DNA from 2 places in the Cytobacillus sp. Bva_UNVM-123 genome. Region 2 is predicted to be linked to the other one. Evidence: a T-box and tRNA genes for the amino acid it is inferred to sense, from the RefSeq annotation. Region 2 holds a T-box; the other holds one or more tRNA genes.
What was found. The T-box of region 2 lies ahead of glyQ (glycine--tRNA ligase subunit alpha). A T-box ahead of a tRNA ligase gene usually reads a tRNA of that ligase, here a tRNA-Gly.

Region 1 (8,405 bases), 1.9 Mb from region 2:
AACTCATATGTAGCCTCTTCCATTGCATGTATTGGATTACTCGGATTTCCTGTATCGTGGATAATGATTCAATATGGACTTATGGAAATTAATCTTGAACATATGACAACATTGTCATCGGTCTTGTTGATTCTAGGGTGTTCTTCCATTGATTTACAAAGGGATATAAAAATACCTAAATTTGCAAAGCTTCTTGGTGATGCTTCTTTCTCCATTTATTTGACGCATTTTTCGATCATGTCAGCTATATGTATTAGCCTTCGTTCCATGCCTTACATAAATATAAATGGATTTTTATTAGGCATATTATTAATGCTGATTTCAATTATTTTTGGCTGTTTACTATATAGATATGTAGAAAAACCGTTTCATAGATGGTTAAAAAATTTACTCGTTAGAAAACAAACGATTTTAGCAGCCAGGGAAATCTAAAAGTGAAAGGAGAAATAAGCGTGTACACAGTAAGGCGAACCGCTTATATATTACAAATTCATAAAAATCCAAACCAGGTTAACAAGTTTATTTCTCAGCTAATTTCGGAAGAACAGGCTGATGTATATATTCATATTGACAAAAGAAGTTATGATGAAATTTATCCAAAAATAATTAAAGTCCCGAATGTGAAAATTTTGAAACAAAGTATCCATTGTGAATGGGGAGATATTAGTCAGATTGATACAACGATCATGTTGCTAAAAGAGGTGCTCGCTTCAAAAAATGAATATGACTATGTTTGTTTAAGAAGTGGGCAGGACTTATTAGTGAAAAATGGTTTTAAAGATTTTTTATTGGAACATAAAGGGAACATATTTATGAATTATCGAAACGTTGGAAAAGAAAACATTGGGTTAATGATGATCAAATGGCCGAAGGTAATGAGAAGACGCTATACGGGTGTTCATCCAATCAGGATATTCAGAAGGATTCTATTAAGTCTTTATGGAAAGGGAATAAAGATTTTTGCTAATAAAAAAAGCTGGCCATTACAATATTCATTTTATAAAGGTTCACAGTGGTTTGCTGTTCCATTCGAAGTAGCAAACTATATGGTGCAATTTTTAGATGAAAATGAATGGTATTATCAATTTTTTGAGGATTCATTAATTCCAGATGAAAGTTTTTTTCACACATTAATTATGAATTCACCGTATAAGCATAAGGTGGTAAATAATAATCTATTTTTCTTAAAATGGGGAGAAACATTGAGCGAACGGAATTCCCCTCAAGATCTTACAAAAGAGGATATACAACTAATTGAGCAATCCGAACAGTTTTTTGCAAGAAAATTTGAAGAAGATATTGATAACAATGTTATTGAGTATTTTTCCGAAAAGGCAAAGTTTGCCAAGTGTAGAGTAGAGAATGTAGAAGTTGGTGAAAAAATTAGAGTTGTTCAATCATAATAAATTCAGGAAGACATGTCAGTTCGTTACAAACTGGGGTGTCTTTTTTGTTATGCAAGAAATACGGTTGACCAAAAGGAAAGGGAGTCATGGATATGATCACTATTTCTGAAACAGAGGATAAATCTAATGTAAGCAGTTTAGCAAATGTAATAGATTTTCAGACTATCAATAGAATTGAAGAGGAAAATGGTTCTTCATTTTATATTTTCGATGAAAATAAATTACGAGAGAATTATCGAAAAATCGAAACAGCTTTTAAAAGTAGATATGAAAACTTTATTATTGGCTACTCTTATAAAACAAACTATCTTCCTTATATGTGTAAGGAATTAGCTAAATTAGGTGCTTATGCAGAAGTTGTATCACGATTAGAGTATGAATTAGCCTTAAAGCTTGGGCAAGATCCAAAAAAAATCATTTTTAATGGACCATCAAAAGATAAAGAAGATATTTACCTTGCGTTAAATAATGAAAGTATGATGAATGTTGATTCCCTAAATGAATTACAAGTTGTGAAAGAATATTGTGCTAGTAATAAAAATAAGCAAGTGAAAATTGGATTAAGATTAAATTTTGATCTATCCGAAAATGGAGTTAGCCCACTTATAGATGGAGTTGAAATTAGCCGATTTGGGATATCTGTAGAAAATGGAGAGCTGGATCAAGGATTAGCTGAAATAAACAATGTTGAAAACCTTAAGATTATTGGCTTACATGGGCATTTTACGACAAGTAAAAGAAAGGTTGAAACGTTTAAGAGAATAACTAAGGTGCTCTGTACAATTGCGAAAGAAAAAGGCTTAAAGCATTTAGAGTATATCGACATTGGTGGTGGAATCTTCGGGGAAGTTCCGAAGACTCTAATTGATCATGCACCAACATTCGATGATTATGCAGAGGAAGTATGTAAAGTAATGAACGATGAATTCCGATCTGCGACAAATAAACCAACTTTAATAATTGAACCTGGAATAGCGATGGTGGCAAATACTTTTATTTTTATTGCCAAAGTAAAAGGAATCAAAAAAGTTGCCAATGATACTCTGATTCTCGTTGATGGCAGTGTTCATAATGTAAAGCCAACCATGCATAAAAAGAATTTGCCAATGAGGATAGTGAAGAAAAATAAAGATTTACATAATGTTAAAGCTAACTTTCATATCGTTGGTTATACATGCCTAGAGAAAGATTATTTGGCAAATGATTTTAACGAAATAATGCCTGAGAAAGATGATTATATCATTTTTGAAAATGTTGGCGCCTATACGATCGTTTTTAATCCGCCTTTTATTAAAGAAAGACCTGCCATTATCGCAATTGACGGCAATGAAATGACTGTTGCAAGGAAAAAAGAAACAATAAAGCAGTTTTTTAACGAAGAAATCTATCATTTTTAATCGTTGTTAAATGGGGGATATTTAGTGAATATTTTAATTTGTAGTGTTGGGCGACGTGTTCAACTAATTGACTATTTCAAGAAAGAGTTAAATAAAGTAAAGGGAAAAGTGATTGCTGTAGATTGTGATAATACTGCACCAGCCCTGTATCATGCGGATATTTATGAGATTGTTCCTAGAATCGATCATCCTGAATATATCCAACACTTAAAACGTATTTGCCAGAAGTATCATATTAAGGGCATTCTTACGCTAATCGATCCTGAACTGAGTTTATTAACTCGTTATAAGGAAGAGTTTAAAAAAGAAGGTATTCAAATGATTATTTCGGATAGAAAAGTGATTGATATTTGTTATGATAAATACTTAACTTTTCAGTTTTTGCAAGAAAATAATTTACCGTCGGTTCCAACCTATATAGATTTGAATGAAGTAACAGAAGAACTGAACAGTGGAAATCTCGAATTCCCATTAATCGTTAAACTAAAAAATGGGAGCGGAAGCATAGGGATTCATAAAGTGACAAATAGACAGGAGCTTGAAAGTCTTTTAACGCCAAATCATAAATTTATTGTACAGCCATTTATGCAAGGAAGCGAATATTGTGTAGAGTGCTATGTTGATATTATTAGTAAAAAAACAACTAGCTTTTTCAGTAAAAGAAAGTTAAATATGAGGGCTGGAGAAACAGATAAATCGGTTGTGGTGAAAGATCCAGTTCTACACATATTAACAAAAAAATTAATAACTTCATTGGGGCCGGTTGGACCAGTTGATATTGATTTCTTTAAGACGGAAGAGGGATATGTTATTTCGGAAATTAATCCGCGGTTTGGTGGGGGATATCCATATGCATATGAAATGGGGCAAAACTTTATCAAAGATATTATGAATAATTTAAATGGTTTTTCAAATGTTCCCTATGCTAATTATTTAGGTGAATATGAAGAAGGAAAAACAATGGTTAGATATGATCAATTTGTAGTTCTCACATAAGGAGGCATAGCTTGAATGAGAAAAAAATTAAACTTAATCCAGTTTTCACGGGCATTCGTACCGCTTCTCGTTCTATTATTTCATGCGAATGAATTTATGCTTGCTTATTTCAATGTAAATGTTTTAGGATTTGCAGTATATACGGCTTCAGGTGGAGTCTATTATTTTTTTGCTCTTTCAGGTTTTATGGTTTATTACTTATATCATGAAAAGTTTGGAAATCTACAAATATTAAAAGATTTCCTCTTTAAAAGATTCATAAGAATATTTCCAGTATATTGGATTATTACGATTTGTGTATTGCCCATTTTCTATTTCTCCTCAGGCTTTAGTCATGGAACAGAAAAAGAAGTGATTAAAATCATTACATCATTTTTACTAATACCAACAGGAGACGAGCCTATTTTGGGTGTTGCTTGGTCATTAGTGCATACAGTTTTTTTCTATTTAATGTTTTCACTGCTTTTTTTGAAAAATAAAACAATGATTATTGTTCTTCATGTTATTTGGACAGTCATTTCACTTTTATTTAGTATAGGTATCCTTTCAAGTTCTCACTTCTTGATTAATTTTTTGTTTAATTTTAATAATATCATTTTTATCTTAGGTATAGCCTGTGCTTATTTCGTGTTGAAATTTAATTTAAATCAATATCTTTCTTTCTTATTGATTATTTTGGGGATGAGCGGATTTCCGCTTGCTTGGTTTAATAGTAAATATTTGTGGGTTGATGTCAGTCTACAAGTCGTTACGACTATAGCCTCTACTTTATTAATAATTGGATTCGCATCAATAGACTTAAAAAAGGAATTTAAAATCCCTAAATTGGCTAAATATCTTGGTGATGCCTCATTTTCCATTTATCTTATTCATAAAGTAGCATTATCAATTATATGTCGGATACTTAGCTCATTCCTGTTCTTTACTACCCACTATTTAGTAGCAAATTTCATAATTATTGTTTTTGCGATAGCTGCAGGATGTATTGTGCATACATTTATAGAAAAACCAATGAATATAAGATTAAAAAAATTACTTTATCAAAAGCAACAGATTGCTTTATTTAGGTAAGAAAGGCTATTCCGTGTTCGGAGTAGCCTTTTTTTGATCCAAACATTAACGATGAAATAGAAACAATGGAGGTTATGAAATGCCAATCCTAATTACAGGTGGTGCTGGCTATATCGGGACTCACACATGTGTAGAACTGCTTCAAGCAGGCTATGAAATTGTAGTCGTCGATAATTTTTTAAATAGTAAGCCTGAAGCATTGAGACGTGTCGTCGAGATTACGGAGAAAGATTTTCCAGTATATGAAGTTGATTTATTAAATAAAGAGTCATTAATGAGAGTTTTTGCTGAAAATAATATTGAGGCAGTCATTCATTTTGCTGGTTTGAAGGCAGTTGGAGAATCGGTTGCCATTCCTCAACGTTACTATCAAAACAATATAATTGGAACATTGAATTTATGTGAAGTGATGGAAAGCTTTGGCGTGTTTCGGATGGTCTTTAGTTCATCAGCAACAGTTTACGGAATGTCAAATAACATCCCATTCATGGAGGAGCTCCCACTTCAAGCAACTAATCCATATGGAAGAACAAAATTAATCTGTGAGCAGCTTCTACAAGACTTATATATATCCAATCAAAAATGGAGTATAGCTCTATTACGCTATTTTAATCCAGTGGGTGCACATAGAAGTGGTCTTATTGGCGAGGACCCTAATGGAATCCCTAATAATCTTCTACCTTATATTAGTCAAGTTGCAGTAGGAAAGCTAAAAGAATTAAAGATTTTTGGGGATGATTATCATACACATGATGGAACTGGAGTTAGAGATTATATTCATGTTGTTGATTTAGCAGTTGGCCATCTGAAAGCTTTAGATAAAATTTATAACAGTCAAGGTGTTGAAGTGTACAATCTTGGTACTGGAAGAGGATATAGTGTTTTAGAGATCGTAAGAGCATTTGAACATGTTGCTGGTCTAGAAATTCCTTATCGAATTGTTGAAAGAAGAGCGGGTGACATTGCGGTTAGCTATGCAGATCCCCAGAAAGCAAAAAGAGAGTTATATTGGGTGGCGGAAAGAGGAATTGATGAAATGTGTGAGGATACATGGCGCTGGCAAGTAAATAATCCGAATGGGTTTGAAGAAGAGCAGAATCAATATAATATGAATAATTCTCTTATAATTGAATAAAAAATAATTCGACAAATTCCGCGAAAAAATCTTGACGAAACATAAAAAGGAGAGTATTATATAGTAGTTATCACATCAGAAACAAACGATTACAGGGAAACCTGTTTTATTTTTTTTATGATGATATACAATTTCTTGTATACTCTCCATGTGAATTTTATAACAAATAATACGCGGGTGTAGTTTAGTGGTAAAACCACAGCCACGAGCAAAGCTTCCAAGAATTTTCATCGAGTTGCCTCGACGCATTTACATCCTTGAATATGCTAGAAGAGGAAGAGGCATTTGCTCGTAAAGTAAAATTACTTAAAAATACAAATAATATGCGGGTGTAGTTTAGTGGTAAAACCACAGCCTTCCAAGCTGTTGATGAGGGTTCGATTCCCTTCACCCGCTCCATACATATCAACGCAGTGTTTCGATTCGAAAAGAACGAGGTGTTGCGTTTTTTTATTTGCCGGAAATGATTAAATTTTAGCTAAATGGAAAGAGGCCGATATAAACGGAAAGAGACCGATATAAACGGAAACTGGCCGATATAAACGGAAAGAGGCCGATATAAACGGAAAGAGGCCGATATAAATGGAAAGAGGCCGATATAAACGGAAAGAGACCGATATAAACGGAAACTGGCCGATATAAACGGAAACTGGCCGATATAAATGGAAAGAGGCCGATATAAACGAAAACTGGCCGATATAAATGGAAACTGGCCAATATAAACGGAAAATTGCCGATATAAACGGAAAGAGGCTGATATCATTCATAAAGTCGCTGATATATCTAGAAAGTCGCCGATAAACCAGGAAAAGTTACTATAAAAATGCAGGAAGTCGCAATTTTTTTTGTGAAGATTATGAAAAAAGGGTGCCAATCAGCACCCATTAATCGCAAACTCCCCTTCTCCCCCATGAACCTGTAAATACATATCCATCAACGATTTCACCATTTGCTTTGCTTCGTCTATATTTATGGACGGCCGCAAAAAGACGATTTGGACGGCATTCTTCGTTTCCTCTGTTACACAAGTTCTCTCTGAATCTACAAAAGGGCTACCGAACGGACCTTGTTCGTCTACATTAATGATTAAGCGGTGCAGTGAATTTGGTCTTCCATTTAAACCTTGATATTCTTCTCCTTCATCTCCAAGTCTAATGGTAATGTCTCCAGATAATTTATCTAAATCATAAATCCCAATCGGAATTTCATATTGCAAGGAAAAAAAGTTATTTAAATCGATGGAGCTGTTGACTGGCTGTAAGTAGTTTTGCTTTTTTACCCTGCGATATAAAGCTTCAGCTGAAAGGCGGTAACGGTTGGGGTCCTTTCCAACTGATTTGAAAATTTGTCTCCATTCTTTAATTCCTTCTAATTCGTTTACATTTTTATCTTCTAAATCAAAGAAAAGGGACTCCTGGAATAATTGCAATCGCCCCTTTACCATTTGAGGTGATTCGCCAACATGTATATTGTGATAATGGATAACCCCAACCTTAAAGTTAGGAACGAGTGTGCAAAGTTCCTGTGAAAGATGAATTTCCAACGTTTCCACCTCCAAATTTATTTAAATTTAGTTTATCATAATAAACAATGGTCTTTAAATGTAATGCAGTGATGATTAACTGCTAATATAGATGCGAAAAAAGTATTCTTTATATGATTTGCAGCAATTTTAAGGTTTTTTTAGAAAAGAAGGTGACAAATAATGAACTATGCTCAATTAAAGCAAGAGATTATTGAATATAGTAAAACGATTGGAATTGATAAAATCGGGTTTACGACTGCCGCCCCTTTTGATGAGATGAGAAATCGGTTAATCCGGCAGCAAGAGTTGCAATATCAATCAGGCTTTGAAGAAAAGGATATTGAAAAAAGGGTGAATCCAGCTTTATTAATGGAAGAACCTCGTTCCATAATTTCTATTGCACTAGCCTATCCTTCGAAAATGAAAGTAAGAGTGGTCAGTAAAAAGGGAGAGAGAAGAGGCATTTTTTGTCGGGCATCATGGGGAAAAGACTATCATCTCATTTTGCGTGAACGATTGCAGCAGTTAGAAGAATTTATTCAATTAAAGCTGCCTACTGCAAAGTGTAAATCAATGGTTGATACGGGTGAATTAGTTGATAGAGCTGTCGCTGAGAGAGCAGGCATTGGTTGGAGCGGGAAAAATTGTTCAATTATTACACCGGAATTTGGGTCATATGTTTATTTAGGAGAAATGATCACAACCATCCCCTTTGAACCAGATGAACCAATCGAAGATCGTTGTGGGACTTGTAATAAGTGTATTGATGCTTGTCCAACCGGTGCGTTAGTTCAAGGTGGGCAGCTAAATGCGCAGCGCTGTATCGCTTTTTTAACACAAACAAAGGGATATATTGCTGAACCATTTCGTGAAAA
Region 2 (8,405 bases):
TTTTCCGGTGTAGAAATAACCTACACGAGGCCTTGCATCCAAAAATCCAGCCATTGTTAATATGGCCAAATCCGGCCTTAATGTTGCCCTTGTTAAATTTAATTGCTCGGCAATATTTTCACCTGTAATCGGGCCATTTTCTTTAACAATCTCCAATATTTTTTCTTGCCGTTTATTCAACTCGATCATAATCACCACCTGACATAAAATGCGGAAACGCCTTGCTCAAGCATGAACAAACCTATCTAAAAGTTTTTCAGGCCCAGCTTTCATCTTTACGTCATTGCTAGCGCCTTATTAATAAACCTTATTATATACCATATCTTGAAAATGAAAAGAACAGTTTATAGATATTGAAAATGAGGAGAGCCAAAATTGACTCTCCGATAAAAAGCAATATTACTTCACAATAATTTCGTTCATATTGGCAAACTTCTTAATAATTTTTGCAAGATTAACCATTTGGCTCAATCTATTGTTGCGAATATTACGATCTTCTGCCATAACCATCGTATGATCAAAATACTGTTCAATTTCAGGCTTTAAAGAAACGAGTAGTGCAAATGTTTCTTCCGCGGAAATCTCTTCATCTAATTTCTTGCTAACGAGTATGAATTGATTATAGAGATTTTTTTCAAACTCATTTTCGAATAAATCAACATTTATTTCTGCCACATTTTCAGCTTTAGATGAAATATTAACAACTCTACTTAAAGCCTCAATACTTTCTTTAAATCCTTCACCATTCTTTTTCGCTTCAAGCACTTCAGCCCTTTTCACAAGAGCTGGAAGTGAACTTATTTCATTATCAAGAACTGCTTCGATTAAATCATATCTTATATGCTTCTCTTGTAGAATATGTTTCAATCTTTGTTTAAAGAATGACATTACTTCTTGCGTGATTTCTTTCTTGGCTTTCTTCAAAATATTCGCTTCTTCTAACAGATTTAAAGAAGTATTTACAACACCTTCTAAGGAAATGGAAAAATGTTTATTTAAAAGTGTTTGTACAATTCCTGTTGCTTGGCGTCTTAATGCATATGGATCTTGTGAGCCACTAGGAATAAGCCCAATCGCAAAAAACGAGACAATGGTGTCCATTTTTTCTGCGATTGCAAGGGCAGCTCCTGGATTACTGCTAGCTGTTTCATCATCAGCATTGCGCGGCATATAGTGCTCATTTATAGCCTTTGCAACACCTTCTTTTTCACCTTTTTGGAGCGCATATTTCTCTCCCATAAATCCTTGCAACTCAGGGAATTCATAGACCATATTAGAAACTAGATCAAATTTACAAATTTCCGCCGCACGCTCAGCAATCTCGCTTTCCTCCTCGCTTAAATGAAGTTCAGCGGTAATATTATTTGTCAGCTTTCTGACTCGCTCGACTTTTTCTGAAAGTGTTCCGATTTCCTCATGGTAAACAATAGACTTTAATTTCGCTAAAGAATCTTCAATGGCCGTTTTTTGATCTTCCTTATAAAAGAAAGCAGCATCAGAAAGTCTAGCTCTTAATACTTTTTCATTGCCTCTTGCCACCTTATCTAAATGTTCATGTCCACCATTTCGTACCGTGACAAAAAAAGGAAGTAGCTTTTCAGCTTTTGTTTTCACCGGAAAATAACGCTGATGTTCCTTCATTGAAGTAATAAGGACTTCTTCAGGAATGTCGAGAAACTCCTCTTCAAAGCGGCCAAACAAAGCTGTTGGATATTCAACAAGATTATTTACTTCTTCTAATAATTCCTCATCAATCGGAATTATCCAATTATTTTCTTCTTCGATCGCCTTTATTTGTGATAATATTGCATTCTTTCTATCTTCAGGATTCACAATAACATACTGGTTCAATAATGCCTTTTCATATTCTTTTGGCTCATTAATTGTCACTTTGCCACCTAGAAAACGATGACCTATTGTCCAATTACTAGTCTCAACTGAAGTAATGGAAAATGGAATAATCTCATTTCCAAATAAGGCTATGATCCACTTTATCGGTCGTATAAAACGGAGTTCTTTATCTGCCCAGCGCATGTTTTTTGGGAATGTCATGGCTGTGATAATTTGCTTTAGCTCATGTAGTAAAGTAACTGTTTCCTGACCTTTAATAAATTTTTTAACATGAGCATATTCAACTCCATTAATTTCCTTAAAAAAGATCTCATCAACTTGCGCACCTTGCCCACGGCAAAATCCAATTGCAGCCTTCGACCATTCACCTTTATCATCCATTGCAATTTTTTTTGCAGGACCCTTTGCTTCTTCATGAATATCCTCTTGTGCTTCGTTCACGCCTTCAACAAGCACAGCTAATCGACGTGGCGATGAATAAGCTTTTACTTCATCATAAGCAATTTTCTTTTCTGCTAACCATGATTGGACTTTCTCTGCTAGCTGATTCATGGAGTTCGTCACAAATCTCGCTGGAATTTCTTCTAATCCTATTTCTAAAAGGAGATCTCTTTTAGTCATTTCACTTCTCCTCCTTTGATTTTAATATTGGAAAACCAAGTTTTTCACGCTCTTCATAAAACGTTTTGGCAATTTTTCTAGCAAGATTACGACATCTTCCTAAATAACCGGTTCTTTCCGTAACAGAAATGGCACCTTTCGCATCTAAAAGATTGAATGCATGTGAACATTTCAGAACATAATCATATGCGGGGTGGACAAGTCCTTCCTCCATTTGTCGATGTGCTTCCTTTTCATAAATATTGAAAAGATTAAAGAGCATTTCGGTATCAGATGTCTCAAATGTATATTTAGAATGCTCAATTTCTGGCTGTAAGAAAATATCTCTGACTGTAAAACCGTCTGTCCATTCAAGATCAAAAACATTCTCTTTTTCTTGGATGTAAGATGCTAATCGTTCAATTCCATAGGTAATTTCTACGGAAACAGGCTTACACTCGATTCCTCCGACTTGTTGAAAATAAGTAAATTGTGTAATTTCCATCCCATCCAGCCATACTTCCCATCCAAGACCAGCACAGCCGAGTGAAGGATTCTCCCAATTATCCTCTACAAAACGGATATCATGCTCTAATGGGTTTATTCCTAAAGCCTGTAATGATTCTAAATACAATTCTTGAATATTATCTGGTGATGGCTTCATAATCACTTGAAATTGATGGTGCTGATAAAGACGGTTTGGATTCTCACCATATCTGCCATCAGCAGGGCGGCGTGACGGCTCGACATAAGCTACATTCCACGGCTCTGGACCAATCGCCCGTAAAAAGGTGTATGGGCTCATCGTACCTGCCCCCTTTTCAACATCGTAAGCTTGCATTAATATACAGCCTTGACTTGACCAATGCTTCTGCAAAGTTAAAATCATGTTTTGAATATTCATTTTTGCACCTTCCTTAATAAAGTTTCTTTCCTTTTGCAATAAGTGTTCATTCATGACAAAACAACAAAAAACCCCCGTCTCTATGCATGAAGCATAGGGACGAGAGTTTACCCGCGGTTCCACCCTATTTGCTGTAATATACAGCCACTTTATTGTCCAATTGCTCTGGAGCGCCTTCCTTATCCTTCCATACCTAGCTTTCACTACCCTAGGATCGCTTAAATAGAGTGGGAAAAGTACTCTTCTCCGTCACAGCAACGAATATAGTTAATAATATGAATAATAGATGAAACAAAAACGAATGTCAATAAAAGCAATCTAATTATTTTAGGGACAGGGGAACCGGTTCCTTTTCCCAGATCCTTTCAATCCGTTCTCCCAACCGGCTTAACAGCTCATTTGTTATTGTTCCAGCATTTTCAGCAACCTGTTCAGCAGTTATTTGTTCTGTACCATCCGTTCCGATTAACGTAACAATATCATCCTGCTTAACATCTCGGATATTTGTAATATCAATTAAAAGCTGATCCATGCAAATCTTTCCAATAATAGGTGCTCTTTGACCAGAAACAAGTACATAACTATTCCTGCTTGCTAAGCTTCTTGGAAATCCATCTGCATAACCTATTGATACCCCTGCAATTTTGGATTGACGAGTTGCGCGATATTGCCGACCATATCCAACAAATTCACCACGTTTAATTTCTTTTATAATCGATATTCTTGCTTTTAAAGAAAGAACTGGACGTAAATCAACGGAAAGCTTTGTTTTATCATTTGCAGCACTCAAAACCCCATACATTGCAATGCCAATTCTTGCAAAATCACAATGAAGCTCAGGAAAATTCAAAATCCCATAGCTGCTTTGCATATGAATTTTCGGGGAAATCCCCTCGCGATACTTAAGCTCTTTGACTATTTTATGAAATCGTTCTATTTGCAAGTAGGTAAATTTTCGCACATCGACATGTAATTGATCAGAGACACTTAAATGTGTATATATACCTTTAATTTCCAAGTTTTCACAAGAACATATTTGTTTAATTTTCGTCATGTTTTCGCATCTTTCCCCTAAACGATTCATACCAGTATCAATTTTAAGGTGCGTCATTATTTTCTGACCTAATTTGTTTAACTGCTTTGCATAATCGAAACTAACGATAGTCTGGGTTAATTGATATCGCTGCAATTCATAGGCTTCTTGTAAAGAGGTATAGCCTAATATTAAAATTTCACCTTTCACCCCATTTATGCGAAGTTCAATCCCTTCAGCCAATGTCGCGACTGCAAAATGAGTAATTCCTATTTTATTAAGCTCTTTTGCCATTTGAACACTACCATGTCCATATCCATTTGCTTTTACTACTGCCATAAACTCACATTTATGAGGTAATATTTTTTGTAATTCCTTTACATTGTGACGAAGATTAGCCAAATTCATTTCAGCCCATGCTCGGCCCTTCATAACCATTTTCCTTTCTTTTTTTATCCATTTGTTTTACGAGTATTGCTGAACAACCGTAAGATACTAAAGTGACTACGAAAAAATGAATCATACTATTTTCCACTAATAACGACTGAAGACTTGTGATTTTAGCAAAACCACGTACGAGAACAATAATAAAAGGATGAATGATATACACAATCATGGAAATGTTTCGTAAGTCTTTCCTTTCTTTGCCTTTCCATAAAAGCAATAGTTGGAAGACAAAAAACATGCATGGAATCAGCATTAAATACATGCTGTCATGACGTTGTAAAGAATATTTATGAAGCAGCAATCCTTCAATTAACAGAAGGGAAGCTGATACGACAAGCCCGAAAAAGCAATTCTTCAAATGTCCAGGTCTCGGTTGTTTAGCAATCAATGCCCCGAGTATAAGAAATATAGGGGCAAAAAATAGACCATTTCTTGTGTAATCGGAAATGCTAAATACTTCTTCATAAAAAAGCTTCAAAAATGGCATTTGTTCTGCTATTCCATAATAACTATCTCCGAAAAGTCCAACTAAATAAAGAAGACTTGCAATTAGAAAAACAGAGGTCACTGTAAATTTATTTAATAGTACATATAATCCAGCTACTCCAATTATGACAGCAGGTAAATACCAAAGATGATAAAAAGTTCCATCAAAAACAATATCCTTTAATAGGGTTGGCATAATAGGTTTATTGTCAAAATAACCTGCATAAAAGTTTATTGGGAGATAGAGAAGAATGGAGATTCCATACAATAAACAAGATTTTTTCATAAATTTATTTAATTTATTTCGGTCTGCTTCTTGATTGTTTAGATAATGAGACACTAAGAAAAAACCTGTTGTCATAAAGAAAAATGGAACTGCAACCCTGGCAACAATTCGGGTCAAAATGAAATCTCCTGTTTCGGTTAATGATAATAATGGTGATGTATGATTAGCAACGACAAGAATGGCTGCAATCATTTTAAAATAGTCAATTCCACCATATTCACTTTTTGGATTCATCCATCTATCCTCCAAATCGTGACAATAAACCCAGTAGCATTATCTCCAGAAACTTGATAACGATCATTACTTGAGATTTGTAAATAAATTGGAAAATCCGAAGATGCCTCGACATAAAATATTTCAAAAAATTGCTCATCTATTTTTAACTGAAGATGGCTTTTGTTATATGAGAAACCTTTTATATATTCTATGTATTCTTCTAAAGTGATTTCTTTCTGTTTTATTACATATGAATGAGGAAAGCCAACATAGCGAAAATGCCAAGGCTCATGGGCAATTCCAGTAATATCTGTCTTCCCACAAGGATAACGTTCGATAAATCCGTACATAGGTGCCTTTTCTCGAAATTTTTGACTTATCCCTGTATATGGGAATTCTGGTCGAATAAAATCAATATCCTCTTTGGCTATTCCAACATCGATCGCTAAACCTGTTTGATGTTCACTATGGTTTGGCAATGCAACATAATTGGATGTAAATTCTTCGCCATTTTCCGCCATAGAGTCATAGTAGATTTTTTGCTGCTCTGCGAAAGTCCGATAACCGCTAACAGGGACAATATTCTGAGCACTTTTAAGTGAAGCGATAAGTTTTGCATACATAACTGCTGCCTCATGATTTATTAAAATAGTGGGATAATCAGAACTAATAGAAACAAAGTCATTATCAATAAATTCATCCGAAACAGCATGCGTCTTATTAATCAGGATTAAATTTCCTTTATACAAATTGGCTTTCTCTAGAACTAAACTTTTCATTGTTCTACCCCTAGCCTTATTATCCTTTCTAAAATCTCTTCAAACGACATTCCGCCGCTTTTGAGCATATTAGGAAAGCGGCTATGTGCAGTAAAACCAGGGATTGTGTTCACTTCATTAAAATAAAGATCACCATCTGGTGTTAAAAATAGATCGACTCTTGCAAACCCTTTACAACCTAACACCCTATAAATCGTTTTTGCAATATGTTTAATTTTATTTGTTGTCTGTGAATCGACTCTTGCTGGTAAATGAATATTAGAATTCTGCAACGTATATTTTTCTTGATAGTCGAAAAAGCCACTTTCAAGTTCGATTTCATCTACTTCACCAATCATTAATTCATCATTGCCCAATATGGCGCAGCCAACTTCAAAACCAGAGATGTTTTCCTCAATAATGACTTTATTATCATATTCAAATGCGTTTACAGCAGCCTTGAATAGGTCATTTCTTTTATATACTTTTGTAATCCCAAAGGATGACCCTGCTCTTACAGGCTTCATAAACAGCGGTAAGGAAAATGATTTGATCTTTTCAAGAAGTTCACTCTCACTTATTTTGTCATTTATGACAATAGAACGCGGTACCTTTATTCCTGCCTGCTCTACCAATGTATGTGCCAGCCATTTATCCATACAAATGGCTGAGGAAAGCATGTCACAGCCAATAACCGGAATCCCAGCTAACTCCAATAGCCCCTGAATCGTACCGTCCTCACCATTTCGTCCATGAAGAATTGGAAATGCTGCATCAATTTCCGTTATTTGAAGATTATTTTTATGAAATTCAAGTAAACCATGAACATCTCTACTAGGAGAGATAATTGTTGGAATACAGCTTTCGTCTTCACTCCAAGTATTATTAGCGATCTTATCAAGGTCGCCATTATACTTAAGCCATTTCCCTTGTCTTGTAATCCCAATTAATATTGTTTCATAAAGATTATAGTTAACGTGTTTAATGACTGCGGAAGCGGACTTTAATGATACTTCATATTCTGTTGAACAGCCACCAAAGATAATCGCAATCTTCTTCTTTTCCATCCTTGTTCTCTCCTCCTTCTGACAACTTCTATACAATAGACGAAAACTAACTATCCTCCCCCTACATAAATAATTAATTCTTTAATCGGACAAGAAAGAGACACTCCTATTAAATGAAAAAACAACTCCTTTTCTCTCTTAATTAAAACAGAGAGTAAGGAGTTGTTTTTTAATTTTTCCTTATAAATACCTTAAGATTATCTTATGATTCATTAATGGGACAAGGGACCTGTCCCTCTATCCCATTTTTCCATTTGATTTAAAAACTTTTTCGTTTTTAAATTTAGTCCTGAATATTCATCATAATAAGTCGCAATGACTTTTTTTAGTTCTGCTTTTGTTTCTGGTTTTACAGAAATATTTCCAAGTCTTGAAAGATCTAAAAAGTAAAAGAGCCGTAAAAGCTTTACAGTTGCTGGAGTTATTTTAAGATGATATGGATCTTTTTCTAAACAACGATGACAGATTAATCCGCCTTCACGTATCGAAAACGAAAAATGTCCTTCCGTATTTTTACATATCGTACACTGATTTAACACTGGATAAAGCCCTAGTGAATTTAGCATTTTCATCTCAAAAATATTTACAATGATTTCTGCATCATAGCCTTCATTAATCAAATTTAATGTTTGATAAATTAGCTCAAACAAGAAGGGATTCGGCTTTCGATCCTCTGTGCTTTTATCCGTTAAATCAACGATGTAGCTTGCATAGGCAGTGAGAAAAATATCTTCTTTGATGGAACGCATAGAAGAAA

Region 1: it has a tRNA-Gly gene. The T-box ahead of glyQ (glycine--tRNA ligase subunit alpha) is inferred to sense a tRNA for this amino acid. The anticodon was not compared.

Annotation. Positions count from the first base shown of each region.
Region 1 is NZ_CM177772.1:1,545,547-1,553,951, forward strand. It holds gene KDN24_RS07390 (acyltransferase family protein) at 1-432, shown strand, start outside; gene KDN24_RS07395 (beta-1,6-N-acetylglucosaminyltransferase) at 453-1,403, shown strand; gene KDN24_RS07400 (type III PLP-dependent enzyme domain-containing protein) at 1,499-2,803, shown strand; gene KDN24_RS07405 (ATP-grasp domain-containing protein) at 2,828-3,799, shown strand; gene KDN24_RS07410 (acyltransferase family protein) at 3,815-4,870, shown strand; gene galE (UDP-glucose 4-epimerase GalE) at 4,950-6,005, shown strand; tRNA gene KDN24_RS07420 (tRNA-Gly) at 6,331-6,404, shown strand; gene KDN24_RS07425 (B3/B4 domain-containing protein) at 6,880-7,548, opposite strand; gene queG (tRNA epoxyqueuosine(34) reductase QueG) at 7,711-8,405, shown strand, end outside.
Region 2 is NZ_CM177772.1:3,400,959-3,409,363, forward strand. It holds gene ccpN (transcriptional regulator CcpN) at 1-189, opposite strand, end outside; gene glyS (glycine--tRNA ligase subunit beta) at 400-2,472, opposite strand; gene glyQ (glycine--tRNA ligase subunit alpha) at 2,474-3,355, opposite strand; T-box leader at 3,448-3,617, opposite strand; partial or broken gene vanT (serine racemase VanT catalytic subunit) at 3,678-5,841, opposite strand; gene KDN24_RS17490 (M15 family metallopeptidase) at 5,838-6,602, opposite strand; gene vanG (D-alanine--D-serine ligase VanG) at 6,599-7,648, opposite strand; gene recO (DNA repair protein RecO) at 7,861-8,405, opposite strand, start outside.